2 regions of the Bacillus sp. 41-22 genome follow, and region 1 is predicted to be linked to the other one. Evidence: a T-box and tRNA genes for the amino acid it is inferred to sense, from the RefSeq annotation. Region 1 holds a T-box; the other holds one or more tRNA genes.
What was found. The T-box of region 1 lies ahead of leuS (leucine--tRNA ligase). A T-box ahead of a tRNA ligase gene usually reads a tRNA of that ligase, here a tRNA-Leu.

Region 1 (14,646 bases):
CAAAGCTTCGTCTCCGTCCCTATTACTGTAACAACATCAATCCAAGTGCAACCCGTTGAACCACTATACGATTTCGTAGCAGTAAATGAAGTATCACTCAAATTGTCACCTGTAAATATATTCCCAGTATTATTAACGATAATAAATTCTTTAATACGTGCAGGCATACTTACACTCTACCTTTCCTTTATGCACCTAATGTACGTGTACTCGTCGCTAATGGCGGAAGAAACACTGATGTTCTAATCACAGCTTCTGGCTGTCGTTTCCCATTTAAAAAAATAGCCGCACTCGATCCTCCAGCACCAGCATATATTTTTGCCACAGCTAAAGGTGAGATATCATAACAGTCACCGACATTAACAGCTCCTGTATTATTTATAATTTTTACTTTACGCATGTTAATCCCCATTTACCTATCCCCCTTTTATCCCACTATTTGCGGGCAGTAAGACTCCCACCTCAAAATTTGGCTGGAGCAAAGAAATTAGGTGAGAGTCGGGCTGCCCGTAAACGCCCGATTGGTGAAGGCTAATAATCAGTCGGGATGAACAAAATCCCCACTGATTAAAGTTTCACTTTATACACTGTATGCAAAAGAAAAAAACTTGAAACAGACTCGTTTCAAGTTTTTAACAATTAACTATTTCGTTTCACCTTCATATTGAAGCATACCGCCAACCATATTCACTGTTTTAAATCCTTGCTCATTTAAATAATGGCATACATTTTCACTACGCATTCCCGAACGGCAAATAAAGATATATTCATTCTCTTTCTCAAAGAAATCCACTTTATTTGGAATATCGCCCATTTTAATATGTACAGCCTCTGGAATTTTCCCTGCCGCTACTTCTTCATCTTCCCTTACATCTACTAAAAATAATGTTTCTCCATTTTCTAAACGCTCTTGCACTTCTTCTGTAGTAATTGTTTTTACTTCTGTCATATGTAGTTCCTCCTTATATACAATAAAACCTTCAGTTTCTTCTTTAAACAATCATTTCTCATCAATTTTAGCACGCGAAGGAAGGAACGCAAAGAATGGAACATTTATTTCTCAATTTTCCAGCAAAACTTATTCTTTACAAACATAACTGACGCATTGTATCCTCAATATACTTGTTTGATGAAAGGAGCCAGTTAAAATGACACTTTTTCTTTTCATTATGGGCATCATTTTCTTAGTTTTTGCAGTTATTGCTCTTAGTATGAAAAATAATAAAAAGATAAAATCCCCTCAAGAAATGTCATTCTTATTTCTATTACTTAGTATAGCTTTCTTCGGTTTATCAATCGCTTCATATATTTTCCGTCTGCAAATCATGTAAAAAAAGGTGCCTACTATAAATCATGCACCTTTCCATATTAATTATTTCCTACACAAAACTAGATACTTTCCGGTTTAAAAACTCATAAATTTTCTTTTCAAATAAATGAACATCTAACGCTCCTGCCATATGCCCATTTATGCTTTCTATCTCATATACTTCTGCGTACTTCCCTTGCTTTTGCAAAATGTCTACCATTTTATAATTATAACGAGGTGGCTGAAGTAAATCTTGTTTGCACGGAATCATGAGTACATTCGCTTCTATATTAGAAAGAGCCTCTTCTAAAGAAGAAAATCCATGCGCAATATCATGTAATAAGACTGCTTTCGCAGTGTACATCCACGAATTTGCATCTACTAAATCTATACTTTTGCATGTCACTTTATTAATCTCTTTCTCAAATGATGTTAATGCAGAAAATTCCTGATAAGGTGCCATTTCTATACTGTTCCGCGGGAATGCCGTTTCATAAAAATGTTCATCAAACGCATTCATAAACATCATTCGATTTGCTAAATGAAGACCCTTCGTTGGCTGCTCTTCTCCATACTTTCCACCTTTCCAGTTTGGATCAAGCTGAATTGCTTCAATCGCATTTTGCGCTACATTTCCCGACGTTATAATTGGATTTTGTGGATTCGTAATAACTCCAATCACTCGCTCTACCATATGAGGATAGTGAACAGCCCATTGCTGCGCAATCATCCCACCTGCCGACGGTCCCATTACAGCATGTAGCCTAGCAATCCCCATATCTTTTATTAACTCATATTGCATACGTGCTACATCTAAAAATGTGAAGACTGGAAAATCCATCGCATACTCAAAGCCAGTCATCGGATTTATCGATTTTGGTCCCGTTGTAATTACGTAGGGGTTCTTGACCTGTACATTACAAAGGTTATCAGTACATATAACGAAATATTTATTTGTATCAATTGCTTTCCCTGGTCCAATTAATCCATCCCACCAACCAGCTTCCTCATCATACTCTGTATATTTTCCTGCCGCATGACTTGTTGCACTAAAATAGTGACAAACCAAAATCGCATTTGATCTTTCTCTATTTAAAGCACCATACGTCTCATACCCCATTTGAACAGGAATCTCCCTACCATTTTCAAACACAAATTCTTTTAAAACAAACTTCTCCTTTTTTACAATTTGCACAGACTCGCCTTCTTCCCGTCATATTATGAACTGCTTACTAAAGGATTTTTTCTATACAAACCAATCTCCTCCTTCTTTTCATAAATAAATGAATAATATACAAAATTAGCCACAAAATAGCACTATATTACAAGATCAAAGAGGGCATACATATGATTTGGAATTGGTTACGTAAGAAAAAAAACTCAAATACAAAAGAGACAGATGATTCGAAACAACAGCTGGATGATCAAAAGGAACATAACAAAGATAAGAATGGCGAGCCAAAAAGTACGGAACAAACTGAGGATTCTTCTCAAAACAAACAGCAAAATTCTAAACAAGAAGATTCTTCTCAAAACAAACAACAAAATTCTAAACAAGAAGATTCTTCTCAAAACAAGCAACAAAATTCTAAACAAGAAGATTCTTCTCAAAACAAGCAGCAGAATTCTAAACAAGAAAATTCTTCTCAAAACAAACAACAAAATTCTAAACAAGAGGATTCTTCTCAAAGCAAACAGCAAAATTCTAAACAAGAGGATTCTTCCCAAAACAAACAACAAAGTTCTAAACAGGAGGATAATTCTCAAAACAAACAACAAAGTTCTAAACAGGAGGATAATTCTCAAAACAAACAGCAAAGTTCTAAACAAGAGGATAATTCTCAAAACAAACAACAAAGTTCTAAACAAGAGGATAATTCTCAAAACAAACAACAAAGTTCTAAACAAGAGGGTTCTTCTCAAGACAAACAGCAAAGTTCAGGAAGTAACAGCATTTATGACTTTAGCAAGCCAGCAAATGACCATATCCATTCTCTACAAGATTTAATAGAGAAGCTGAAACAGTCTAGTGATTTTGTTAATTACCACACATCTGACGATGAAGCGATGCCTTATTGGATTTCTTACTATCGGCCTTCACTTGATGGTGAGAAATTGCAAAAGTATTTAATGCCTACTCTAATGGAACGTCCTTGCGCTCCATTAGAAGAATTAAAAGAACATATTCCGATGAGTGGTATTACAATTACGAACGACTTACAAAAAATTGAGGACATGGTTTTAAAAGGCCATGCAATTATTCAATTAAATCAGCAAGATCAAAAGTGTATGCTTGCAAATATTGCAATTGATAATTATCGTGCACCAACTCCTCCATTAAATGAATCAACCGTTATCGGACCTCAAGAAGGCTTCGTAGAGGATATTGATACGAATATTAATTTAGTAAGAAAACGCCTTCCTGTTTTAGAGTTACAAACAAAAGAAATGATTATCGGAGAGTTCTCAAAAACAAAAGTCGTTATGATGTATTTAAATAACTTAGCTGAGAAAGATAATGTAGATTTTCTAGAGGAATCATTACGCGCTCTTGAATATGATCAAATTAACGATAGTGCTTATATACAAGAATTAATGGGTGAAAAGTCAATTTTCCCACTCTATATAAATACAGAACGCACTGATAGAGTCACAAAAGCACTTATTGATGGAAAAATCGCTATTTTTGTTGATGGTTCTCCAAGTGTCCTATTAACACCTGTATCATATTTCGACTTTTTCATTTCACCAGAAGACTATAACGTTTCTTGGTTATACGCTACATTCTCAAGGATTTTAAGATTGATCGCTGTTCTATTCTCAATTTGTGCAACTCCATTATACGTTGCAGTTTTGAATTATCATTATGAATTAGTTCCGAGTGATTTACTTGAAACATTGATTTTATCAAGGGCTCAAGTACCATTTCCCCCTTTAATAGAAGCACTTTTCTTGGAACTTGCGATTGATTTATTAAGAGAAGCTGGCGCGCGATTACCTATGAAGGTCGGACAAACGCTCGGTATTGTAGGCGGTATCGTAATCGGGCAAGCGTCCGTGCAAGCTGGTTTAACGAGTAATATTTTATTAATTATCGTTGCCTTATCAGCGTTAGCTTCCTTTATTACGCCCATTTATAAAATGGGTAACGCCGTTCGTTTACTGCGTTTCCCATTTCTCGCCTTTGCAGAAATAGGTGGTCTATTTGGCATCTCTCTTGGATTTATCTTTTTATTTACCCATCTTTTCAGACTAACTTCTTTACGTAAACCGTACGCGCTTTTTTATCCAACTAGACAACAATCAATGAAAGATTCATGGATTCGTTTTCCATTAACGATGATTGATACAAGAGATGTACAAGCGAGACCACAGCATGTGAAAAAGTCAGCAAAAGGAATTTCAACAAAACATAGATCGGATTTTGATGATTAAGAAATGAGGTGCATTGATGAGTAAAGTTCAAGAAAAATATCAAATATCTCCCATCTTTGTTTTCTTCTTAATTCACAGTGCACAGTTTGGTGCTGGTGTTCTCGGATTCGCTCGTATTATTGCAAAGGCAGCTGGATACGACGGCTGGATGGGAGTTTTAATTACAGGAATCGGTATCCATATTCTTATATGGATGATGTATTTCTTATTAAAAGAAACAAACGGAAATTTAATTGATTTACATCGGCAAACATTTGGGAAATGGCTAGGAAACGGCATTAGCATCATCTTTATGGCTTATTTTTTTATTGTGAGTATCTCGGTCGTTAGAACATATGTCGAAATTATTCAAGTATGGATGTTTCCTAGTGCATCCACCTGGATGCTCACATTCTTTATATGTTTAATAAGTTATTACATTATTTCATCAGGCTTCCGCGTCATTACAGGAATTTGTGTCATTTCTGTTGGTGGAACCTTAGGATATCTTTTTCTAAGTCTTTTTATTTTGAAATTCTCACATTGGGATAATTTACTTCCGATGTTTTCACATTCTTTTACCGATATTTTGAAAGCGGCCAAACTATCTATTTATAGTATGACAGGGTTTGAAATTTTTCTTATGGTTTATCCGTTTGTTAAAGAGCCAGAGAAGTCCCATAAATTCGCACAATATGGGGCATTATTCTCTAACTGCTTATATTTGTTCAGTACTATTCTCGCTTTTACTTTCTTTAGTGAAAAACAACTACTCAAAACAATTTGGTCTCAACTTTCAATGACACAAGTTATTAAGCTTCCTTTTATAGAACGACTTGAGTATATTGCTATTTCCGCTTATGCTCTCGTTATTGTTACGAGCTTTATTCTACCTTTATGGGCCGCTACTAGAGGAACTCATGAAATCTTTCGTGTTAAGCAACGTGGCATTTTAATCGCCTTTATGCTTATCACCTTAGTTGTTTCACAACTTTTAACGAACAGGCATGATATTAATGATTTTATTAGCAATATATCTAAAGTTAGTTTTTGGCTTATATATGTATACATCCCAATTCTATTTATTATTGTGTGGGTGAAAAGAAAATGGAAAAAACCAAAAGAAAATTAATACTTCTTGTTTGCATCAGTATCTTCAGTCTAACTGGTTGCTTACAAAAAAATATTATTGATGATGTTCAACTCATTCAAGGAACTGTCTTCGATACAGCAAAAGATAATAAAGTAAAAGTTACATTCGTTTGCCCCATACAAAAAAAGGGAAATAAAGTTCAAATTTATGAAGGAACAGGAAACGCAGTAAAACAAGTAAAGGCAGATACATCTTTAGAATCTTCGCAACCGTTCGCAAGCGGTCAAATGCGTGTTGCCTTATTCACAACAAAGGTTGCTAAAAAAGGATTATCCACCTCCTTTGACACATTAATTCGTGATGTGAATATTGGTAATTCACTGTATGTGGGACTATTAGAAGGAAGTGGTACTGAACTATTTAAAGGAAAATACAGTACATCTTATAATGTTGCAATTTATATAAAAAAAATGTTAGAACATAATATGGAAACCGGCCCTTTACCAACTGACAATTTATATTTAGGTGCTTTTCGGTACTACCGTGAAGGACAAGATTCTTATATGCCTATCCTGAAAAAACATGGAGATAAAATAAAAATTACTGGTATCGGTCTCTTAAAAAAGGATAAGTTAGTTGGAACAATCAAGTACCAAGATATGTTTGTTTTCAAAGGACTACTAGAAAAGCACCGCTTAGACTCACATGAATTTAAAACCAATCCTGGCTATGCAATGATTAATAATATCCGTTCCGTCCCTACCTACGAAGTAAACATAAAAAACGGAAAACCTTCTTTCTATATTCATGTGAAAATGGAAGCTCGTATTCAGGAGCTCTCTAGAAAATTTAATTTAGAAAACAAAAAAAATACAACAAAAATAGCTAAGTCAGTCGAAAAACAATTAGATGCGAAAGCTACAAAACTAATTAAACAGTTTAAATCTCTAAATGTTGATCCCCTTGGACTTGGAGCAAAATATAGACAACATTATCGTCCATTCAAATTAGAAGAGTGGCGAAGAATGTATAAAGATGTCCCTATTAAAATAAAATACACCGTAAATATTACAAATTCTGGTGTGATTGAATAAGTTAATGATTGAACTCCCCTCTCTGGCATGGTACAACGGAGAAGGGAGTTTTTATTTTTAAATAGAGAAAAGGATATTTACGGGGGAGCTTATGTCTAAAAAATTAGTAAAGCCTATTTTAAACGGTATTTTATTTCTCGGCGTCTTTTTATTTGCTCATACATATTTAAAAAATGTTTCTTTTACTCGTTATTTACTTGTCGTTATACCAATGCTACTCATCGGAATGTTTGGCATTGATCTTATTTTATCCATTTTAATTAAGAAAGAAGAATAACGAGCGAACATCTTATTTCTCATAAGATGTTCTTTTTATTTAATAACTACCTTATGTTACAATAAACTTCGGCATAACGTAAGAAAGGATGAAACAACATGACAAACGAAAAAGGTTTAGATAAAGGATTCGAACTTGTTGCAAAAATGCATGAAGAATTCGGACATCCTGTAACAAATACTCCAACAAAACTAACAGAAGAGCGCGCAAAAATCCGTGCAAGTTTTATGCAAGAAGAACTAGAAGAATTTCTAGAAGCAACGACTGTTGAAGATCAATATGATGCACTTATTGACCTTATTTACTTTGCATTCGGAACGTTTGCAGAAATGGGCGTACGTCCAGATAAAGGATTCGAAATTGTAAACAACGCAAACATGGCAAAACTATTCCCTGATGGAAAACCTCGATTCCGTGAAGGCGACGGCAAAATTCTAAAACCAGAAGGCTGGCAAGCACCAGAACCACAACTTCGCGCTGAAATTGAACGTCAGCGCCAAGAGGCATTAGCAAACGCAGGAAAATAATAAAGAATCAGCTGCTAGGAATATTCTTAGCAGCTTTTTTGTACTATCATTCACAGGTCATGAACTTCGTGTTTTACTACTCAATATCACATTTCAAAATGCAAATATATTTTTCTTCAAAATAAAAAATCCCCTTGCGCACAAGAGAATTTTTCATGTAATTCATTAATGTCCCACATGTCCAGCATGACCCGCTGCTCCAGCTGTAATTCCAGCTGTTCCCGCTGCAGTTCCAGCTCCTCCACCGTACCAAATTTGTTGTTGTCCTTGATGCTGCTGACCTTGGTGATGATGTTGACCTTGGTGATGATGTTGTCCTTGATGCTGCTGACCTTGGTGATGATGTTGACCTTGGTGATGATGTTGACCTTGGTGATGGTGTTGACCTTGGTGATGGTGTTGACCTTGGTGATGGTGTTGACCTTGGTGATGCTGTTGACCTTGGTGTGTTTGGAAAAGAACCGCTTGCGGATGAATTTGGTGTTGACCATGATGATGTACTTGTTGCTGATGATGCCCTTGGTGTTGACCATGATGATGTACTTGTTGCTGATGATGCCCTTGGTGTTGACCATGATGTTGATGCTGGCCGTGATGTTGGTGATGGCCGTGATGTTGGTGATGGCCGTGATGTTGGTGATGGCCATGATGTTGGTGATGGCCGTGATGTTGGTGATGGCCATGATGTTGGTGATGACCGTGATGACCGTGATGTTGGTGATGCACATGATGACCGTGAACACCTTGAGGGAAGCCACCGACTCCACCAGCTACAACACCGACGCCAGGTACAGGAAATCCTGTTTGTACGCCTCCCACAAAAGATGGAAATGTAGTTGGCATACCTACTGGTACTCCTCCTTGTGCTCCTCCTACGAAAGATGGAAATGTAGTTGGCATGCCTACAGGCACTCCTCCTTGTGCTCCTCCTACCAATGTCGGAATTCCTGTCTGTGCTCCAGCCACTGACGTCGGAAATCCTCCAGCTGCTCCTCCCATCCAACTTGGGATTCCACCATATCCGTGTTGACCATCTCCTCCCATCCAACTTGGGATTCCACCATACCCGTGTTGACCATCTCCTCCCATGAACATCATTTGTCCATAACTATCCGATCCACCTCCGAAGAAGCCATGTGGTGCATTATTGTCCATCCCTTTCATTCCTTTCACCTCTTCTGCTCAATTTAACCTACCTTTTTTATCATATTTCCTATAGAAGAATAGGTGTTTGTCTATATGGGAATTCCGCACCTTTTTCTTCGTTCTTCATTCGTGATAGGATTAATTGACTGATTATTCTTTCCTTATAAAAAAGGGGGCATTTCCATTGGAGAACGTAGCAAAAGCTTCAATCGACGATTTAGATTCAATCGTACATATAGATATAGATGTGATCGGAGACGATAGTAGACGAAATTATATTAAACACGCTATTGATGAAGGAAAATGCATAATTGCAAAAGAGGACAATTCTATTTCCGGTTTTCTAACATACGATACGAATTTCTTTGGTTGTACTTTCCTCTCATTAATAATTGTTTCGCCAACTAAAAGAAGACAAGGTCATGCAAGCTCATTAATCTCATATATGTTAAGTAATTCTCCTACTCAAAAAATATTTTCTTCAACGAACAAATCGAATACAAATATGCAAAAAGTTTTTAAAGCAAATGGATTTATGCGTAGTGGAATGATCGAAAACTTAGATGAAGGTGATCCTGAGCTTATTTTTCACGCAAAAAAGCTCAGAGCATAAACGCTCTGAGCTTTTATTAATAATTAATTAGTTTGCAACAACGTTAACAAGTTTTCCAGGAACAACAATTACTTTACGAACTGTTTTTCCTTCAATTTGTTCTTTGATTGCCTCAAGTGCAAGTTGTTCCATTTCTTCTTTTGATGCGTCTTTACTCATTGTTAGTTTTGTGCGAACTTTGCCCATAATTTGAACAACGATTTCAACTTCATCTTCTACAAGTTTAGACTCATCAAATGTTGGCCAGCTTGCATATGTGATTGTTTCACTGTATCCAAGTTTGCTCCATAGTTCTTCCCCGATGTGAGGTGCAACTGGTGCAATCATTTTTACGAAACCTTCTACATATTCTTTCGGAAGTGTTTCAGCTTTGTATGCATCGTTGATGAATACCATCATTTGAGAAATCGCTGTGTTGAAGCGAAGCTCTGCATAGTCTTCTGTTACTTTCTTCACTGTTTGGTGGTAAGCTTTTTCAAGATCTTTGTTTGGTGCATCAGTAATTTTCTCACTCAATTCACCGTTCTCTTGAATGAATAGGCGCCATACGCGGTCTAGGAAGCGACGAGCTCCGTCAAGACCATTTTCAGACCAAGCGATTGAAGCATCTAATGGTCCCATGAACATTTCGTATAGACGAAGTGTATCTGCACCGTGGCTTGCTACGATATCATCAGGATTTACAACGTTACCTTTTGATTTACTCATTTTCTCGTTGTTTTCACCTAAGATCATACCTTGGTTGAATAATTGTTGGAACGGTTCTTTCGTTGGAACTACACCGATATCATATAATACTTTATGCCAGAAGCGAGCATATAGTAAGTGAAGTACAGCGTGCTCTGCTCCACCGATATAAATATCAACTGGAAGCCATTGTTTTACTTTATCAGGGTCTACAAGTGCTTCGCTGTTGTTTGGATCGATGTAGCGTAGGTAGTACCAGCAGCTACCAGCCCATTGCGGCATTGTATTCGTTTCACGACGACCTTTTTTACCAGTTTCAGGATCAACAACATTTACCCACTCTTCAATGTTTGCAAGTGGTGATTCACCTGTACCTGAAGGACGAATATTCTCTGTTTTCGGAAGAACTAATGGTAATTCTTCTTCTTTCACAGCTGTCATTGTACCATCTTCCCAATGGATTACTGGAATTGGCTCACCCCAGTAACGTTGGCGACTAAATAACCAGTCACGTAGACGGTACGTTACTTTTTGATTTCCTGCGCTTGTTACTTCAAGCCACTCAATCATTTTTACAATTGCTTCTTCTTTATTTAAACCATCAAGGAATGCTGAGTTTACGTGCGCACCATCACCTGTATATGCTTCTTTCGAAATGTCTCCGCCTTTTACAACTTCCTTCATTGGAAGATTGAACGTTGATGCGAATTCATAGTCACGCTCATCGTGAGCTGGAACTGCCATTACAGCACCTGTTCCGTAAGTTGCAAGAACATAATCAGCGATCCAGATTGGTAATTTCTCACCGTTTACTGGGTTAACTGCGTAAGCACCAGTGAATACACCAGTTTTTTCTTTCGCAAGTTCTGTACGCTCTAAATCGCTCTTCATTTTAACAGAGTTAATGTAAGCTTCTACAGCTTCTTTTTGTTCTGGTGTTGTAATGTTAGCAACAAGTGCATGCTCTGGAGCCAGTACACAGTAGCTTGCTCCAAATAGTGTATCAGGACGCGTTGTGAAAACTGTGAACTTCTCATCTGTACCGTCGATGTTGAAGTGTACTTCTGCACCTTCAGAACGACCAATCCAGTTACGTTGCATGTCTTTTAAGCTTTCTGGCCAATTAAGCTCATCTAGATCTTCTAATAGACGATCTCCGTAAGCTGTAATTTTTAACATCCACTGTCTCATCGGACGACGCTCAACTGGATGTCCACCACGCTCACTCTTACCGTCAATGATTTCTTCGTTTGCAAGTACTGTACCAAGTGCTGGGCACCAGTTTACAGGTACTTCATCAACGTAAGCTAAACCTTTTTCAAATAGTTTTAGGAAGATCCATTGTGTCCACTTGTAGTAGGTTGGATCTGTTGTATTTACTTCACGATCCCAATCGTAAGAGAAGCCTAATGCTTTAATTTGATTACGGAACGTATTAATATTAAGCTCTGTAAATTCAGCCGGGCTGTTCCCAGTATCAAGTGCATATTGCTCTGCTGGAAGACCGAATGCATCCCATCCCATTGGATGAAGAACGTTATATCCTTGCATACGCTTCATACGAGATAAAATATCTGTCGCTGTATAACCTTCTGGATGACCTACGTGTAAGCCTGCACCTGATGGATATGGGAACATATCTAGTGCATAAAATTTTGGTTTTTCTGTTTCATCTGGCGTACGGAATGTTTTATTCTCTTCCCAATGCCCTTGCCACTTCTTCTCAATTTCTTGATGATTAAAGCTCATGAGATACCCTCCTTGAAATTCTATTTATTTTCACCGCCCAAAATACAAAAAACCTCTCATCCCTAGAAAGGGACGAGAGGTTATAGATTCCCGCGGTACCACCCTAAATTAATGTAATAAATACATTCGCTTAGATCCGTAACGTGGATTAACGGCAATTGCTACTAATGATTTCACAACTGCAACTCAAAGGCGAGTTCATAACGAAACGTGGATTGACTTGCACCGACCGTCAACTCTCTAAACCAGCTTCTATTACTACTACTCCTTCTCACTGTTATTACAAATATGAGTTAATGTGAACTACCCACCACTTAGTATCTCTTAAGAGCTTACTTGAAGCGAGGGCTTCTCGGTTAATCGTTACTCTTGCTAACTAACGAATTCGTCTTAGGACAGCCGAGCTAACTCCCTTGTTCCAAAGGATATTTTATTACTATTTATTTAAATATATTCTAAAACATGTTGCATGTTCCGTCAAACTAAACTGCAATTTTTTCTTCAACTGTTTCTTCTACTTTTACTCGTCTATCATAAATACTCGTTGCTATAAGCGCTACTACAAGCATTACCATGATCGCAATAAACAATACTTCCATATTGTATAAGTCAACAATCGCTCCGCCAACGACCGGTCCGAACATTTTCCCTACAGTCGCTGCGCTATTTACAACACCTTGATAAAATCCTAGCTTATCTTTCGGTGCAAGTATATTTGCGATGGTCGGAACTGCCGGCCATACGAATAATTCACCAATTGTTAATGTCACCATCGCAATGAGAAACATCGTAAATTGCTGCGCTTGGCTTAAAACAATAAACGACGCCGCAAAAATGACGATTCCAATCATAATTTGTTGTTTTAAAGAACGCTTCATCCAGCGAATTAACATACTAACAAGTGGCTGCGCACAAACAATCATCGCTCCGTTTATCGTCCATAATAAACTATAATGGCGGAGGCTAATATCTAATTCTCGCATATGAGTCGCAATTGCCCCTTGCCACTGTACGTATGTAACCCAGCATAAAGCATATGCTACACATACGATTAGAAGCGCTTTGAAGCCAGGTGTAAGTGACCAACCTTTTTTCGTTTCGGCTTCTTTTTGTACCTCTTGCTCTTTTTTTGCTTCCATACCACGAAATCCAATAAACGCAATTAAGAAGAAAATAAAATATAAAATAAAGTTCGCTAAGAAAATATAATCAAAACGATAAGACGCAACTAATCCACCGCACGCTGTTCCAATCGCAATCCCAACGTTTTGTCCAACATACATTGCATTGAACGCTCGTCTCCCGCCTTCTGGCCAAACCGTACCGACCATCGCATACATCGATGGAAATACCATTCCAGAACCGAATCCGATTAATGCTAGCCACACAACATATAATGGCCAACCATGGAAAAATACAAGACCTAAAATCGATACAAGTGTAATGACAATCCCTACTAAAATTGATTTATAACCGCCCCATTTATCAAATAAAACACCGCCGAGCAAGTTTCCGATTACACCAGTAAGCGAGTTGATCATTAATACCATTCCGGCTACTGATAAAGATTTCCCTAAACTATCATGTAAGTAAATTGTATTAAAAGGCCATAAAAAAGAAGCACCCGTGACATTAATAATCATCCCAGCTACTAATAGCCATACTTTCCTTGGCATAGTCTCCCCTCCTATTCTCTTTTTTTCGTTCATATATATAACAGTAAAATTGTAGTCGTTTTTAAATAGGAAGGCAACTGATTAATAGTTGATGAAATTCAGATAATAGCACAAAGACGATTAGAATGTATTCTAATCGTCTTTGTAAAATATTAATCTATAAATAATGGAATCGTTCCCTCGCGAAAGGTTATCCAACTTCCTTTTTACGTTTTGCACTTTCTTTCGCACTCCATTTAAATATTTTGTCTAGTAGAGAGTATATTCTCCCAGACTCCTTCGTTAATAATGGCCCTAGCGACGCCAATATTAAAACATATAAAGCTGAGAATGGTTTAATCGTTGCCATTAAGCCACCCGCTATTCCGAGATTCGCGACAATAATAGAGAATTCCCCACGTGATATAAGTGTTAAACCGATATTCGTAGAAGCCTTATGCGATAACCCGGCTTTACGCCCTGCAATCATTCCAGCTGTAAAATTACCGATGAGAGTAATGAAAACTGCTCCTAATGCCAACCATACTGCTCCTCCAAGCGAAAACGGATCTATACTTAAACCGAAGCTGAAGAAAAATATAGCTCCAAAGAAATCACGAAACGGGACGACGAGATGCTCGATCCGGTCACTATACTCTGTTTCTGAAAAGACGAGTCCTAACAATAAAGCCCCAATCGCTTCCGCAACATGAATTGTTTCTGAAAATCCTGCTACAAAGAATAAAATAGCGAATATTACGATAATAAAAATTTCGTTTGACGAAATATCTAATACTTTATTTAGGAACGGCGTAGCTTTTCTAGCGATTACAAAGAATAGTAACATATATCCTACTGCGATTAGTACGGATGTAAGAGCACCTACAAATGATGTTGCACCTCCGAGTACTAATCCTGAAACAACTGATAAATATACAGCTAAAAAGATATCATCAAACATAATGATTCCTAAAATTAGCTCTGTCTCTTTATTACCAGATCTTCTTAAATCAACGATTACTTTCGCTACAATTGCACTCGATGAGATTGTAATAATTCCAGCAATAATTAATGTTTCTAGT
Region 2 (14,646 bases), 970 kb from region 1:
CGTTCGTTTCTGCCAATCTATCTGCCACAGATTGCGCTACTGTAGCGGGTACCGTTAATATTGCCACTTGTATATCAGTTGATAAACGTTCTTCTAGTTCATCCAAATGATATACAGGAATGCCTCCGATTTCTGTTCCAACTTTCTCTTCACTAACATCAAACGCCATTTCAATTTTTGTATTATTGTTTTTCGTGAAATTATAATGTAAGAAAGCGGTCCCTAAATTACCTACTCCAATAAGTGCCACGCGTGTTATATCATCTTGGTCGAGTGTTTCACGGAAAAATGATAATAAATAATTTACGTTATATCCATATCCTTTTTTCCCTAACGCTCCAAAATATGAAAAATCTCTTCGAATAGTTGCGGAATCAACCTTTACCGCTTCACTCAATTCGGCTGATGAAACACGTTGCTTACCAGAAAGAGATAAGTTTTGGATAAATCGATAGTATAGAGGCAATCGTTTGGCAGTGGCCTGTGGAATTTTTTGCTGATCCATATAACCTCTCCTCTCTTCCTATCTTTATTCTTATACTTGAATCAAATACAGAAGTTTAGTACTCATGAATTTCCTTGTATAATAAAGAGAAGAAGTATTCTCTCTTTATTTTAAACTATACACTATTTTTAGTATGATTGAGAAATATAAACATGGCAAAGTTAAGAAATTATTTGAGGTGAAAACATTGATATTATTACAAGTGAATGGGCTTTCGAAATTATACGGTGCAGAAACGATTCTTGCAAACATAAAATTGGAAGTACAAACAAAAGATCGTATCGCATTAGTCGGACGAAATGGAGCTGGAAAATCTACATTATTAAAAATAATAGCTGGCGAGTTATCTCATGATGGTGGTGAAATTATAAAACCGAAAGATGTCTCAATGGGGTATTTAGCTCAAAATACCGGATTAGAAACGTCTTTAACAATTTGGGATGAAATGTTAACCGTCTTTACACACTTGCAGCAGATGGAGACAAAACTTCGAAGGCTAGAGCAAGAGATGGGAAAAGAAGAAAACTTTTCAAATGCGGCTATATATGAGAAATTATTAGCTGATTATGACCAATTACAATTAGATTATAAAGATCAAGGCGGCTATCAGTACGAAGCGGATATACGCTCAATTTTAAGCGGTCTTGGCTTCCCAGTTGAAACGCATCAGACGAAAATTTCCACATTAAGTGGTGGACAAAAGACTCGATTAGCTCTTGGGAAATTATTATTAACTAGACCAGACTTACTTATTTTAGACGAACCTACAAACCATTTGGACATCGAGACACTAACATGGCTTGAACAATATTTACAAGGCTATCCTGGCGCGATTTTAATCGTTTCCCATGACCGTTATTTCTTAGATAAACTCGTTACACAAGTATACGAAATTTCTAATAAGGAAAGCCGACGATTTGTTGGTAACTACAGTAAATATTTAGACTCAAAATCAGCTCTATACGAGCAAGAAATGAAGCGTTATGAAAAACAACAAGATGAAATTTCTAAACTGGAAGACTTTGTACAAAAAAATATAGCTCGTGCATCTACGACAAAACGCGCTCAAAGTCGCCGTAAACAATTAGACAGAATGGAAGTATTAACTAGACCATTAGGCGATTCTAAATCAGCTTCCTTCCACTTCGATATTGAAAAACAAAGTGGAAATGATGTTTTACAAGTGAAAGATGCAACTATTGGCTATTATCAGGAACCGATTATTGAACATGTAAATATGCGCTTAACTCGCGGTGACAGTGTTGCCTTAGTTGGGCCAAACGGAATTGGAAAATCTACATTATTAAAATCCATTGTGAATAAGTTACAGCTATTACATGGAAACGTTGCTTTCGGGTCAAACGTATCTGTTGGTTATTATGATCAAGAACAAGCCAACTTAACATCTTCGAAGCGAGTTTTAAATGAATTATGGGATGAATATCCATTGCAGCCCGAAAAAGAAATTCGCACTATACTAGGCAACTTTTTATTCACAGGGGATGATGTACTCAAACCAGTATCTTCTCTTAGTGGTGGACAAAAGGCTCGACTAGCTCTTGCAAAACTTATGATGCAAAAATCCAATTTATTAATTCTCGATGAGCCAACAAACCATCTTGATTTAAATAGTAAAGAGATTTTGGAGAATGCTTTAATTGATTACCCAGGTACTCTTCTATTCGTCTCTCATGACCGCTACTTTATTAATCGCGTAACGACAACCGTTGTTGAGTTATCAACAGAAGGTGCACAAGAATATTTAGGTGATTACGATTATTACGTTGAAAAGAAAAATGAAATGATTGAACGTGCGGAACTAGAGCAAGAAGATGAAGTACCTGTTCAAAAAGTGGTGGCACAAGAAAAATTAAATTATCTCGAAGAAAAAGAACGTAAACAGTTAGAGCGTCAACGTACTCGAAAAATTGAAGAACTGGAACAAAATATCGTAGGCTTAGAAGAAGAAATTGCTACGTTAGAAGACCAACTTTGCTTACCAGAAATATATGCAGATTATGAAAAGGCTAGTGAAATTACAACTAAAAAACAAACACTGCAAGAACAGCTTGAAGCTTGTATGGCAGAATGGGAAGAACTGCATATATAAGAGAATTTAAAAGAGGAGGATGTCTCATAAGTCGGGCTTTTTGACGAGATGACCTCCTTTTTATTTTCTGTTTTGGAATCAATACCATAATAAATGAAATTATACAAACCATTCGACAAGGATTGACAATAGTAGCACCTTATATAATAAGAGGAGGATGTTTCAAAATGTTTTTTGGACATCTCTTTGTTTTTTATTTCCCAAAAAAGAATTTCTTCAAAGGTCAGACTTCCTCTATGTTATCCACAAGGTTATACACATATCCACCTTTATAATATAAACTTTCAAATAACTTTTCCACATTATCCACAACTAGATAAAAAGTTATACACATTTTATGTACACAAAAAAACCCAAATTATCAACAGATAATTCGGGTTTTATCCACAAGCTGTGGTTAATTTTGTGTATAACTATGCTTCAATATCTAATCCTGGATTTGCATTTAAAGCTAATGTAGCGCGTTTTCCTTGTTCGTATGCAATTGTACCTGCAGCCGCAATCATCGCTGCATTATCTGTGCATAAAGATAGAGGAGGAATAATTAGCTCTATATTTTCTTTTTGTGCAAATTCTGCTGCTAAACGTGCACGAAGCCCTTTATTAGCAGCTACTCCACCAGCAAGAAGCACTTGTTTTACATTATAAGCATCTGCTGCACGAGACGCTTTCGTTACAAGTACATCTATTACACTTTCTTGGAAACTTGCTGCTAAATCTTCTGGTGCAATTTCTATACCGCGCTGTTTTGCGTTATGCACAGTGTTGATAACTGCTGATTTCAATCCACTAAAGCTGAAATCATACGAATCAGGTTCTAGCCACGCACGAGGCAAATCAATTGTTGGTTTTCCTTCATGCGCAAGGCGATCAATATGAGGACCACCTGGATAAGGCATTGATAATGTACGAGCTACTTTATCGTAAGCTTCTCCTGCCGCATCATCTCGCGTTTCACCAATCACTTCAAATGAACCATGTTCTTTCATATAAACAAGCTCCGTATGTCCACCGGATACAACAAGCGATAGTAACGGGAATTGTACTTCTTTTACTAAACGATTCGCATAAATATGACCAGCAATATGATGAACACCAACTAGAGGGATATCATGAGCAAAAGCCACAGCTTTCGCTGCATTTACACCTATTAAAAGTGCTCCGACTAAACCTGGTCCTTCTGTTACAGCAATTGCATCAATATCCTCAAAAGTGATATTCGCTTCTTTTAAAGCTTCTTCTAACACAACTGTGATTTCTTCTACATGATGACGGGATGCAATCTCTGGTACAACTCCGCCAAAACGCTTATGACTTTCAATTTGCGATGCAACGACATTCGCAATGATTTCCGTTCCATTTTTAACAACTGCTACAGCTGTTTCATCACAGCTTGTTTCAATACCAAGTATAATCGTATTTTTTTCCATTATATATTCACCCACATTACAAGACCATCTTCCTGATTGTCTGCATAGTATCGTTTACGAATCCCACCATTTTGAAATCCGTATTTTCTGTATAACTGCTTTGCTACTTCATTTGACATGCGTACTTCAAGTGTCATTGTTTTTACTCCTAAACCTTTCGCTTCGGAAATGACTTCTTTTAATAAGGCATCCCCTAGCTTTTGACCTCTGTATTCCGGCAGGATAGCTATATTTGTTACATGTGATTCATCAATAATTATCCACAATCCACAATATCCAATTACGAGACCATCTTTTTCTAGCACGACATAATGTGCATGTTCATTCACCTCTAATTCACGGTGAAAGGCATCTGCAGTCCAAGGGGTTGAAAAAGATGCTTCTTCAATAGCTACAATTTGAGCAATATCATCGAGTGCCATCTTTCTAAATATCATATCCATCTTCTGTAGGCCCCTATTGTTTTTGACTTTCTAACCATTTTGTTTCAGCTTCAGCTAAACGAAGATAGCTAGGAACAAACGTATGCACGTCTTGTTCTTCTTTTTGTAATCCTAAAAATGCTAATTCACTTGGTCTTGGGTTATTCTTAGTGAACGGAGCAAATACAGCTTGATCACCTAAATATTCTACAATTGTTTCTTTATGCAATTTAACATCGTTACCAATAAATAAAACAGGCTGTTCTTTATCTTTTAACATTTGCAACCAGTCAACAATAAGAATAATTCGGTCTTCTTCTATTGAAGTTATACGCTCTCCTTCATATGTATATAACCCCGTGTAAATTTGACCACGTCGGCCATCAAATAAAGGACAAATTAGTCCATTAAAATTAGTACCATTTGCAGCCACCACTTCCAAACTTGATACACCTACAATTGGTATTTGAAGTGACCAAGCTAATGTTTTTGCCGCTGTCACACCTATACGAACACCTGTATATGATCCCGGTCCAGCTGCTACAACAATTTTAGTCAATTCTTTCGGTTTTACACCGCATTCTTTTAACAGTTTCTCTACAGCTGGCATAAGACGTACAGAATGGTTTTTTGTTAAATTTGTAATGATTTCCCCAATCACGTTCCCTTCCTCAATAAGGGATACACCCATTACGTAATTTGAAGTATCAATTGCTAGTACTTTCATCTTGTAATAGCTCCTCACATAATCTAATATAGCGATCTCCAATTGGCTCGAGTACAATTTTTCTTGTATCATCTCCAGCATGGAATAAACTAATTTGCAACTTCTCATTCGGTAAATATGCTTCTATTAAATGAGCCCATTCTACTACTGTAATCCCTTCACCATAGAAATACTCATCAAATCCTAAATCTTCTTCACTTTCCGCTAAACGATACACATCCATATGATATAGCGGTAATCTTCCTTTATATTCTTTAATAATATTGAAGGTAGGACTATTTACGACTCTTTTCACTCCAAGACCTTTTGCTAGTCCTTTTGTAAAAGTCGTCTTGCCAGCTCCAAGATCACCTTCTAAAATAATTACATCTTTTTCCTTTACAAGTCTCCCTAATTTTTCTGATAATCGCTGGGTTTCTTCGGAAGATTTTGTTGTTATTTCATATTTACTCACAGACTTCACCTACTTTACTCACAATGTTCTCTGCTCTTTATTATACAGGTTTTAAATATATAAAAAAGTCCTTAGGAGTTTTCCTAAGGATAGTTTGACTGTCTTTATTAGTTTTTTGTTAAAACAAATAAAAAAATACGAAACAACTTGTTTCGTTCTTTTCTTTATATAAAATGGCGGTCCCGACCGGGGTCGAACCGGCGATCTCCTGCGTGACAGGCAGGCATGTTAACCACTACACCACGGGACCATTTGGTTGCGGGGACAGGATTTGAACCTGCGACCTTCGGGTTATGAGCCCGACGAGCTACCGTACTGCTCCACCCCGCGATGATATAAATAGCCTGGCAACGTCCTACTCTCACAGGGACAAGGTCCCAACTACCATCGGCGCTAGAGAGCTTAACTTCCGTGTTCGGTATGGGAACGGGTGTGACCTCTCTGCCATCATTACCAGACTATATTCATTTAAGACAAGAATCATCATAACTCATTCGACATTTAAAGTCAATAAGTTTTTTATATTCTCTCAAAACTAGATAACATTAGCTTCATATTATATGGTTAAGTCCTCGATCTATTAGTATTCGTCAGCTCCACATGTCACCATGCTTCCACCTCGAACCTATCAACCTGATCATCTTTCAGGGATCTTACTAGCTTACGCTATGGGAAATCTCATCTTGAGGGGGGCTTCATGCTTAGATGCTTTCAGCACTTATCCCTTCCGCACATAGCTACCCAGCTATGCCCTTGGCAGAACAACTGGTACACCAGCGGTGCGTCCATCCCGGTCCTCTCGTACTAAGGACAGCTCCTCTCAAATTTCCTGCGCCCACGACGGATAGGGACCGAACTGTCTCACGACGTTCTGAACCCAGCTCGCGTACCGCTTTAATGGGCGAACAGCCCAACCCTTGGGACCGACTACAGCCCCAGGATGCGATGAGCCGACATCGAGGTGCCAAACCTCCCCGTCGATGTGGACTCTTGGGGGAGATAAGCCTGTTATCCCCGGGGTAGCTTTTATCCGTTGAGCGATGGCCCTTCCATGCGGAACCACCGGATCACTAAGCCCGACTTTCGTCCCTGCTCGACTTGTAGGTCTCGCAGTCAAGCTCCCTTATGCCTTTGCACTCTACGAATGATTTCCAACCATTCTGAGGGAACCTTTGGGCGCCTCCGTTACACTTTAGGAGGCGACCGCCCCAGTCAAACTGCCCACCTGACACTGTCTCCCGGGTCGATGAGACCCGTAGGTTAGAATTTCAATACAGTCAGGGCGGTATCCCACCAGCGCCTCCACCGAAGCTAGCGCTCCGGTTTCAATGGCTCCCGCCTATCCTGTACAAACTGTACCAAAATTCAATATCAGGCTACAGTAAAGCTCCACGGGGTCTTTCCGTCCTGTCGCGGGTAACCTGCATCTTCACAGGTACTATAATTTCACCGAGTCTCTGGTTGAGACAGTGCCCAAATCGTTACACCTTTCGTGCGGGTCGGAACTTACCCGACAAGGAATTTCGCTACCTTAGGACCGTTATAGTTACGGCCGCCGTTTACTGGGGCTTCAGTTCAGAGCTTCGCTTACGCTAACCCCTCTCCTTAACCTTCCAGCACCGGGCAGGTGTCAGCCCCTATACTTCGCCTTACGGCTTCGCAGAGACCTGTGTTTTTGCTAAACAGTCGCTTGGGCCTATTCACTGCGGCTTTCCGTTAAGAAAGCACCCCTTCTCCCGAAGTTACGGGGTCATTTTGCCGAGTTCCTTAACCAGAGTTCTCTCGCACACCTTAGGATTCTCTCCTCGCCTACCTGTGTCGGTTTGCGGTACAGGCACCTTTTATCTCGCTAGAAGCTTTTCTTGGCAGCGGGGAATCAAAGACTTCGCTCCATAAGGAGCTTCCCCATCACAGCTCAGCCTTCACGATAAGCGGATTTGCCTACTTATCAGCCTAACTGCTTGGACGTGCACAACCAATCGCACGCTTCTTCTATCCTTCTGCGTCCCTCCATTGCTCAAACGATAAAGAGGTGGTACAGGAATATCAACCTGTTGTCCATCGCCTACGCCTGTCGGCCTCGGCTTAGGTCCTGACTAACCCTGAGCGGACGAGCCTTCCTCAGGAAACCTTAGGCATTCGGTGGACGGGATTCTCACCCGTCTTTCGCTACTCATACCGGCATTCTCACTTCTAAGCGCTCCACCAGTCCTTCCGGTCTGACTTCACTGCACTTAGAACGCTCCCCTACCACTGATACCATTGGTATCAATTCGCAGCTTCGGTGGTGTATTTAGCCCCGGTACATTTTCGGCGCAGAGTCACTCGACTAGTGAGCTATTACGCACTCTTTAAATGGTGGCTGCTTCTGAGCCAACATCCTAGTTGTCTAAGCAACTCCACATCCTTTTCCACTTAATACACACTTTGGGACCTTAGCTGGCGATCTGGGCTGTTTCCCTCTTGACTACGGATCTTATCACTCGCAGTCTGACTCCTAAGGATAAGTCATTGGCATTCGGAGTTTGACTGAATTCGGTAATCCGATGAGGACCCCTAGTTCAATCAGTGCTCTACCTCCAAGACTCTTACACTTAAGGCTAGCCCTAAAGCTATTTCGGGGAGAACCAGCTATCTCCAGGTTCGATTGGAATTTCTCCGCTACCCACACCTCATCCCCGCACTTTTCAACGTGCGTGGGTTCGGGCCTCCATTCAGTGTTACCTGAACTTCACCCTGGACATGGGTAGATCACCTGGTTTCGGGTCTACGACCACGTACTAAACGCCCTATTCAGACTCGCTTTCGCTGCGGCTCCGCCTCTTCAGCTTAACCTCGCACGGGATCGTAACTCGCCGGTTCATTCTACAAAAGGCACGCCATCACCCATTAACGGGCTCTGACTATTTGTAGGCACACGGTTTCAGGATCTCTTTCACTCCCCTTCCGGGGTGCTTTTCACCTTTCCCTCACGGTACTGGTTCACTATCGATCACTAGGGAGTATTTAGCCTTGGGAGATGGTCCTCCCAGATTCCGACGGAATTTCACGTGTTCCGCCGTACTCAGGATACATTCAAGAGAGAACGAAGTTTCGACTACGGGGTTGTTACCCTCTGTGACGGACCTTTCCAGGTCGCTTCGTCTACCTCGTTCCTTTGTAACTCCGTATAGAATGTCCTACAACCCCAAGAGGCAAGCCTCTTGGTTTGGGCTAGATTCCGTTTCGCTCGCCGCTACTCAGGAAATCGCATTTGCTTTCTCTTCCTCCAGGTACTTAGATGTTTCAGTTCCCTGGGTCTGTCTTCCATACCCTATGTATTCAGGTAAGGATACCATACCATTACGTATAGTGGGTTTCCCCATTCGGAAATCTTCGGATCAAAGCTTACTTACAGCTCCCCGAAGCATATCGGCGTTAGTCCCGTCCTTCATCGACTCCTAGTGTCAAGGCATCCACCGTGCGCCCTTTCTAACTTAACCAAACTAAAATTAAAAAAATATGAGCTACACTGTTATCTAGTTTTCAAAGAACATACATTTAAACTTGAGAGATAGTTCTCTCAAAACTGAACGAAACAAAACAAGTCAACGTTTATTGATGAACTGCGTTCATCAATTCTCCATAGAAAGGAGGTGATCCAGCCGCACCTTCCGATACGGCTACCTTGTTACGACTTCACCCCAATCATCTGTCCCACCTTAGGCGGCTGGCTCCATAAAGGTTACCCCACCGACTTCGGGTGTTACAAACTCTCGTGGTGTGACGGGCGGTGTGTACAAGGCCCGGGAACGTATTCACCGCGGCATGCTGATCCGCGATTACTAGCGATTCCAGCTTCATGTAGGCGAGTTGCAGCCTACAATCCGAACTGAGAACGGTTTTATGAGATTAGCTCCACCTCGCGGTCTTGCAGCTCTTTGTACCGTCCATTGTAGCACGTGTGTAGCCCAGGTCATAAGGGGCATGATGATTTGACGTCATCCCCACCTTCCTCCGGTTTGTCACCGGCAGTCACCTTAGAGTGCCCAACTTAATGATGGCAACTAAGATCAAGGGTTGCGCTCGTTGCGGGACTTAACCCAACATCTCACGACACGAGCTGACGACAACCATGCACCACCTGTCACTCTGCTCCCGAAGGAGAAGCTCTATCTCTAGAGTTTTCAGAGGATGTCAAGACCTGGTAAGGTTCTTCGCGTTGCTTCGAATTAAACCACATGCTCCACCGCTTGTGCGGGCCCCCGTCAATTCCTTTGAGTTTCAGCCTTGCGGCCGTACTCCCCAGGCGGAGTGCTTAATGCGTTAACTTCAGCACTAAAGGGCGGAAACCCTCTAACACTTAGCACTCATCGTTTACGGCGTGGACTACCAGGGTATCTAATCCTGTTTGCTCCCCACGCTTTCGCGCCTCAGTGTCAGTTACAGACCAGAAAGTCGCCTTCGCCACTGGTGTTCCTCCATATCTCTACGCATTTCACCGCTACACATGGAATTCCACTTTCCTCTTCTGCACTCAAGTCTCCCAGTTTCCAATGACCCTCCACGGTTGAGCCGTGGGCTTTCACATCAGACTTAAGAAACCACCTGCGCGCGCTTTACGCCCAATAATTCCGGATAACGCTTGCCACCTACGTATTACCGCGGCTGCTGGCACGTAGTTAGCCGTGGCTTTCTGGTTAGGTACCGTCAAGGTGCCAGCTTATTCAACTAGCACTTGTTCTTCCCTAACAACAGAGTTTTACGACCCGAAAGCCTTCATCACTCACGCGGCGTTGCTCCGTCAGACTTTCGTCCATTGCGGAAGATTCCCTACTGCTGCCTCCCGTAGGAGTCTGGGCCGTGTCTCAGTCCCAGTGTGGCCGATCACCCTCTCAGGTCGGCTACGCATCGTCGCCTTGGTGAGCCGTTACCTCACCAACTAGCTAATGCGACGCGGGTCCATCCATAAGTGACAGCCGAAGCCGCCTTTCAATTTCGAACTATGCAGTTCAAAATATTATCCGGTATTAGCCCCGGTTTCCCGGAGTTATCCCAGTCTTATGGGTAGGTTACCCACGTGTTACTCACCCGTCCGCCGCTAACTTCATAAGAGCAAGCTCTTAATCCATTCGCTCGACTTGCATGTATTAGGCACGCCGCCAGCGTTCATCCTGAGCCAGGATCAAACTCTCCAATAAAGTTAGTTTGTCTAGCATCTAAAAATAAAAATTGACGTTCACGTTGTTTGTTTCGTTCAGTTTTCAAAGAACTAAAAGCGGGTGAAGAGAATCGAACTCTCGACCAGAGCTTGGAAGGCTCTTGTTTTACCACTAAACTACACCCGCGTGGTCGGGAAGACAGGATTTGAACCTGCGACCCCCTGGTCCCAAACCAGGTGCTCTACCAAGCTGAGCCACTTCCCGTTATGGCGCGCCCGAGAGGAGTCGAACCCCTAACCTCTTGATCCGTAGTCAAACGCTCTATCCAATTGAGCTACGGGCGCTTATTCATGATGTTTTTTCGTCGTTGTATTTTGGCGACTCAATTATCTTACCATACTACATTTTCAAATGCAAGTACTTTTCAAAAGATTTTTTGATGCGGCCGAGAGGACTTGAACCTCCACGGGGTTTCCCCCACTAGGCCCTCAACCTAGCGCGTCTGCCGTTCCGCCACGACCGCGCGGAAAAAACAAAAGTGAGCCATGAAGGATTCGAACCTTCGACCCTCTGATTAAAAGTCAGATGCTCTACCAACTGAGCTAATGGCTCGTAAATGGCTGGGCTAGCTGGATTCGAACCAGCGCATGACGGAGTCAAAGTCCGTTGCCTTACCGCTTGGCTATAGCCCATCGAAATAGTTATCTTCTTTTCAAAGACAAATGTTATTTTACCATAATGTCCAATAAAAAACAACTGCTATATAGCAGAAGTTAAAATGGCGGTCCCGACCGGGGTCGAACCGGCGATCTCCTGCGTGACAGGCAGGCATGTTAACCACTACACCACGGGACCATTTGGTTGCGGGGACAGGATTTGAACCTGCGACCTTCGGGTTATGAGCCCGACGAGCTACCGTACTGCTCCACCCCGCGATAATATTATTTATATAATTTATATGGTGGAGGATGACGGGATCGAACCGCCGACCCCCTGCTTGTAAGGCAGGTGCTCTCCCAGCTGAGCTAATCCTCCGAAGTGGTGACCCGTACGGGATTCGAACCCGTGTTACCGCCGTGAAAGGGCGGTGTCTTAACCACTTGACCAACGGGCCAATATGTATGGCAGAGAAGAAGGGATTCGAACCCTCGCACCGCGTTAGCGATCTACTCCCTTAGCAGGGGAGCCCCTTGAGCCACTTGGGTACTTCTCTGTATGGCTCCGCAGGTAGGACTCGAACCTACGACCGATCGGTTAACAGCCGATAGCTCTACCACTGAGCTACTGCGGAATAATGAAGACAATTTGTATCTTATAAAAATTCTCATCGTAAGTCAAGAAGTTTTTTCACAACATCTTGCGCAAACGTGACATGTTTATAATATACTGGATTGCGTTTTCACTGTCAAGATGTTTTCACTACCAGTTTTAGTTGTCCTTTACACTTTCCACATACATATCTTTGTGTATTTATTTGACGTCTTCTTACATATTGAAAAGAACACCCCATACATTCATACATAGAAACTCTCGTTTCCTCCTCACTAATCATTCGTTTACAAAAACGTGGTGCACCTACTTTCTTTAATAACTCCCGAAAATCTCTATCTCGATGCTTATACCCTTTTCCTGTGATATGTAAGTGATAATGACAAAGTTCATGTTTAACAATCCCGACTAACTCTTCTTTTCCATATACTTCGTAATATCGATAATTCAATTCTATATTATGATTCTTCAATAGATAGCGCCCACCAGTTGTACGTAACCTACTATTAAACATCGCTTTATGTAAAAACGGCATTCCAAAGCATTGTAACGATACCTCTTCCACTAACCGCTGAATTTCTTGCTCATCCATTCTCATTCCTCCTAAACTAAAAAATATTTCCACACTTTTCTCCCTTCTTATACATATAGTAAATAGTACATATACCCATCCTCATTCAAGAAGCGTGATTTCTAAAAATGCAGCATTGCTAGAAATCCACTCACCAACCTCTCATCAAAGTTACTTTAACTAAAAGGAGCTACTTTTTTTGAGAGCAGGATTAAACAAGGAGGGATTCCTATGCCCACGTGGCTAAAGAAACAAATGCAACGTGCATATTTCGAGAAAAACCGGTATCAAATCAAGTTACTAAATGAATGCTGGTTTTATTATAGTAAAATACATCAAAGTTCATAATCAATTAAACTTTCCAGTTCATAAAAAGAGAGCAGTTTCATCTGCTCTCTTTTCTTACTATTCAATCGGTAACATTGATAATGCAACACGACCTTTTTTCGTATCAATATCATCTACCCATACCTTTACAATTTGTCCCACGGATACAATATCTAATGGATGCTTTACAAATTGTTTGCTTAGTTTAGAAATATGTACTAAACCATCTTGCTTCACACCAATATCAACAAAGGCACCGAAATCAACAACATTGCGGATCGTTCCCTCTAATTCCATACCACGCTTTAAATCTTCTAATTTTAAAATCCCCTTTTTCAAAAGTGGCTTTGGCAACTCATCCCTCATATCTCGCTCCGGGCTAATTAAAGCATCCATAATATCAACTAATGTCGGCTCACCAATCTCCGTCTCTTGAGATAATTTAGAAATATCTACTCCTTCGAAACTCTTTTGCAAGTTTGGTTTCCCCACATCATTCTTTGATAACCCTAAGCTCTTCAATAGCAATTCAACATTTTTATATTGTTCTGGATGAATCCCTGTGCGATCTAACGGATTCGCTCCTTCTAATATACGTAAAAACCCGATACATTGTTCATATGTTTTTGCACCTAAACGTGGGATTTTCTTTAATTCAGTACGCTTCGTGAATTTCCCATCTTCCTCACGCTTAGCTACAATGTTTTTCGCAACTGTTTTTGATAATCCCGAAACATATTGCAACAATGCAACTGAAGCTGTATTTACATTAACACCAACTCGGTTAACTGCTGTCTCTACTACAAATGTTAATGATTCATTTAATCTCTTTTGAGATACATCATGTTGATATTGTCCCACCCCAACAGATTTAGGGTCAATTTTCACAAGTTCTGCAAGTGGATCTTGTAGACGTCTCCCAATTGAAACAGCACTTCTTTCTTCAACCTGTAAATTTGGAAACTCCTCGCGAGCTACATCAGATGCTGAGTACACACTAGCACCCGCTTCATTTACAATAATGTAAAATACATCTCGCTCTACATTTTGTAATACATCTACTATAAATTCTTCCGTTTCCCTCGAAGCTGTACCATTTCCAATCGCTATCATTTCAACTTCATATTTATCTATAATTGAAATGATTTTCGTTTTTGCATCCTCATATTTACGAGCAGGCGGATGCGGATAAATAACATCTATGTGAAGAACTTTTCCTGTATCATCTACTACAGCTAATTTACAACCGGTTCTATATGCTGGATCTACCGCTAACACAACTTTCCCTTTCATCGGAGGTTGTAATAATAAATTACGTAAATTCTCAGAGAAAATATGAATCGCTTGTTCTTCGGCCGTTTCCATTAATTCTTTACGAATTTCTCTTTCTATTGAAGGTTGAATTAATCGCTTATATCCATCTTCCATCGCTAATTGTACATAATGCGCACTTTTAGAAGCTTCATCAAGAATCATTTTTTTATGTAAAAACTGAAGAATTTCTTCAATTGGCGTGATAACAGAAACTCTTAATACGTCTTCCTTTTCACCACGATTCATAGCTAGTACACGATGCGGCACTACTTTTTGCAACGGTTCTTCATAGCCATAATACATTTCATATATATTCTTTTCATCTTTTTCTTTATCTTTTACAGATGAAGACATAATCCCTTTTCGGAAAGTAGTA

Region 2: it has a tRNA-Leu gene. The T-box ahead of leuS (leucine--tRNA ligase) is inferred to sense a tRNA for this amino acid. The anticodon was not compared.

The regions. Positions count from the first base shown of each region.
Region 1 covers NZ_CP084035.1:4,538,981-4,553,626, forward strand. Annotated here, with positions in the region: gene LCF45_RS23285 (hypothetical protein) at 1-167, opposite strand, end outside; gene LCF45_RS23290 (spore germination protein) at 188-412, opposite strand; gene LCF45_RS23295 (rhodanese-like domain-containing protein) at 644-949, opposite strand; gene LCF45_RS23300 (hypothetical protein) at 1,149-1,331, shown strand; gene LCF45_RS23305 (homoserine O-acetyltransferase family protein) at 1,380-2,504, opposite strand; gene LCF45_RS23310 (spore germination protein) at 2,657-4,744, shown strand; gene LCF45_RS23315 (spore germination protein) at 4,761-5,855, shown strand; gene LCF45_RS23320 (Ger(x)C family spore germination protein) at 5,831-6,910, shown strand; gene LCF45_RS23325 (hypothetical protein) at 7,002-7,187, shown strand; gene LCF45_RS23330 (pyrophosphohydrolase domain-containing protein) at 7,286-7,714, shown strand; gene LCF45_RS23335 (VrrB protein) at 7,880-8,878, opposite strand; gene LCF45_RS23340 (GNAT family N-acetyltransferase) at 9,045-9,473, shown strand; gene leuS (leucine--tRNA ligase) at 9,501-11,909, opposite strand; T-box leader at 11,975-12,193, opposite strand; gene LCF45_RS23350 (MDR family MFS transporter) at 12,392-13,585, opposite strand; gene LCF45_RS23355 (cation:proton antiporter) at 13,776-14,646, opposite strand, start outside.
Region 2 covers NZ_CP084035.1:247,061-261,706, reverse strand. Annotated here, with positions in the region: gene LCF45_RS01515 (redox-sensing transcriptional repressor Rex) at 1-505, opposite strand, end outside; gene LCF45_RS01510 (ABC-F family ATP-binding cassette domain-containing protein) at 693-2,615, shown strand; gene tsaD (tRNA (adenosine(37)-N6)-threonylcarbamoyltransferase complex transferase subunit TsaD) at 3,029-4,045, opposite strand; gene rimI (ribosomal protein S18-alanine N-acetyltransferase) at 4,045-4,488, opposite strand; gene tsaB (tRNA (adenosine(37)-N6)-threonylcarbamoyltransferase complex dimerization subunit type 1 TsaB) at 4,502-5,194, opposite strand; gene tsaE (tRNA (adenosine(37)-N6)-threonylcarbamoyltransferase complex ATPase subunit type 1 TsaE) at 5,175-5,648, opposite strand; tRNA gene LCF45_RS01485 (tRNA-Asp) at 5,823-5,898, opposite strand; tRNA gene LCF45_RS01480 (tRNA-Met) at 5,902-5,978, opposite strand; rRNA gene rrf (5S ribosomal RNA) at 5,991-6,106, opposite strand; rRNA gene LCF45_RS01470 (23S ribosomal RNA) at 6,209-9,130, opposite strand; rRNA gene LCF45_RS01465 (16S ribosomal RNA) at 9,277-10,828, opposite strand; tRNA gene LCF45_RS01460 (tRNA-Gly) at 10,905-10,975, opposite strand; tRNA gene LCF45_RS01455 (tRNA-Pro) at 10,977-11,053, opposite strand; tRNA gene LCF45_RS01450 (tRNA-Arg) at 11,057-11,133, opposite strand; tRNA gene LCF45_RS01445 (tRNA-Leu) at 11,230-11,312, opposite strand; tRNA gene LCF45_RS01440 (tRNA-Lys) at 11,329-11,401, opposite strand; tRNA gene LCF45_RS01435 (tRNA-Gln) at 11,407-11,481, opposite strand; tRNA gene LCF45_RS01430 (tRNA-Asp) at 11,569-11,644, opposite strand; tRNA gene LCF45_RS01425 (tRNA-Met) at 11,648-11,724, opposite strand; tRNA gene LCF45_RS01420 (tRNA-Val) at 11,749-11,824, opposite strand; tRNA gene LCF45_RS01415 (tRNA-Glu) at 11,829-11,903, opposite strand; tRNA gene LCF45_RS01410 (tRNA-Ser) at 11,912-12,002, opposite strand; tRNA gene LCF45_RS01405 (tRNA-Asn) at 12,006-12,080, opposite strand; gene LCF45_RS01400 (SprT family protein) at 12,195-12,650, opposite strand; gene cmpA (cortex morphogenetic protein CmpA) at 12,861-12,977, shown strand; gene LCF45_RS01390 (Tex family protein) at 13,035-14,646, opposite strand, start outside.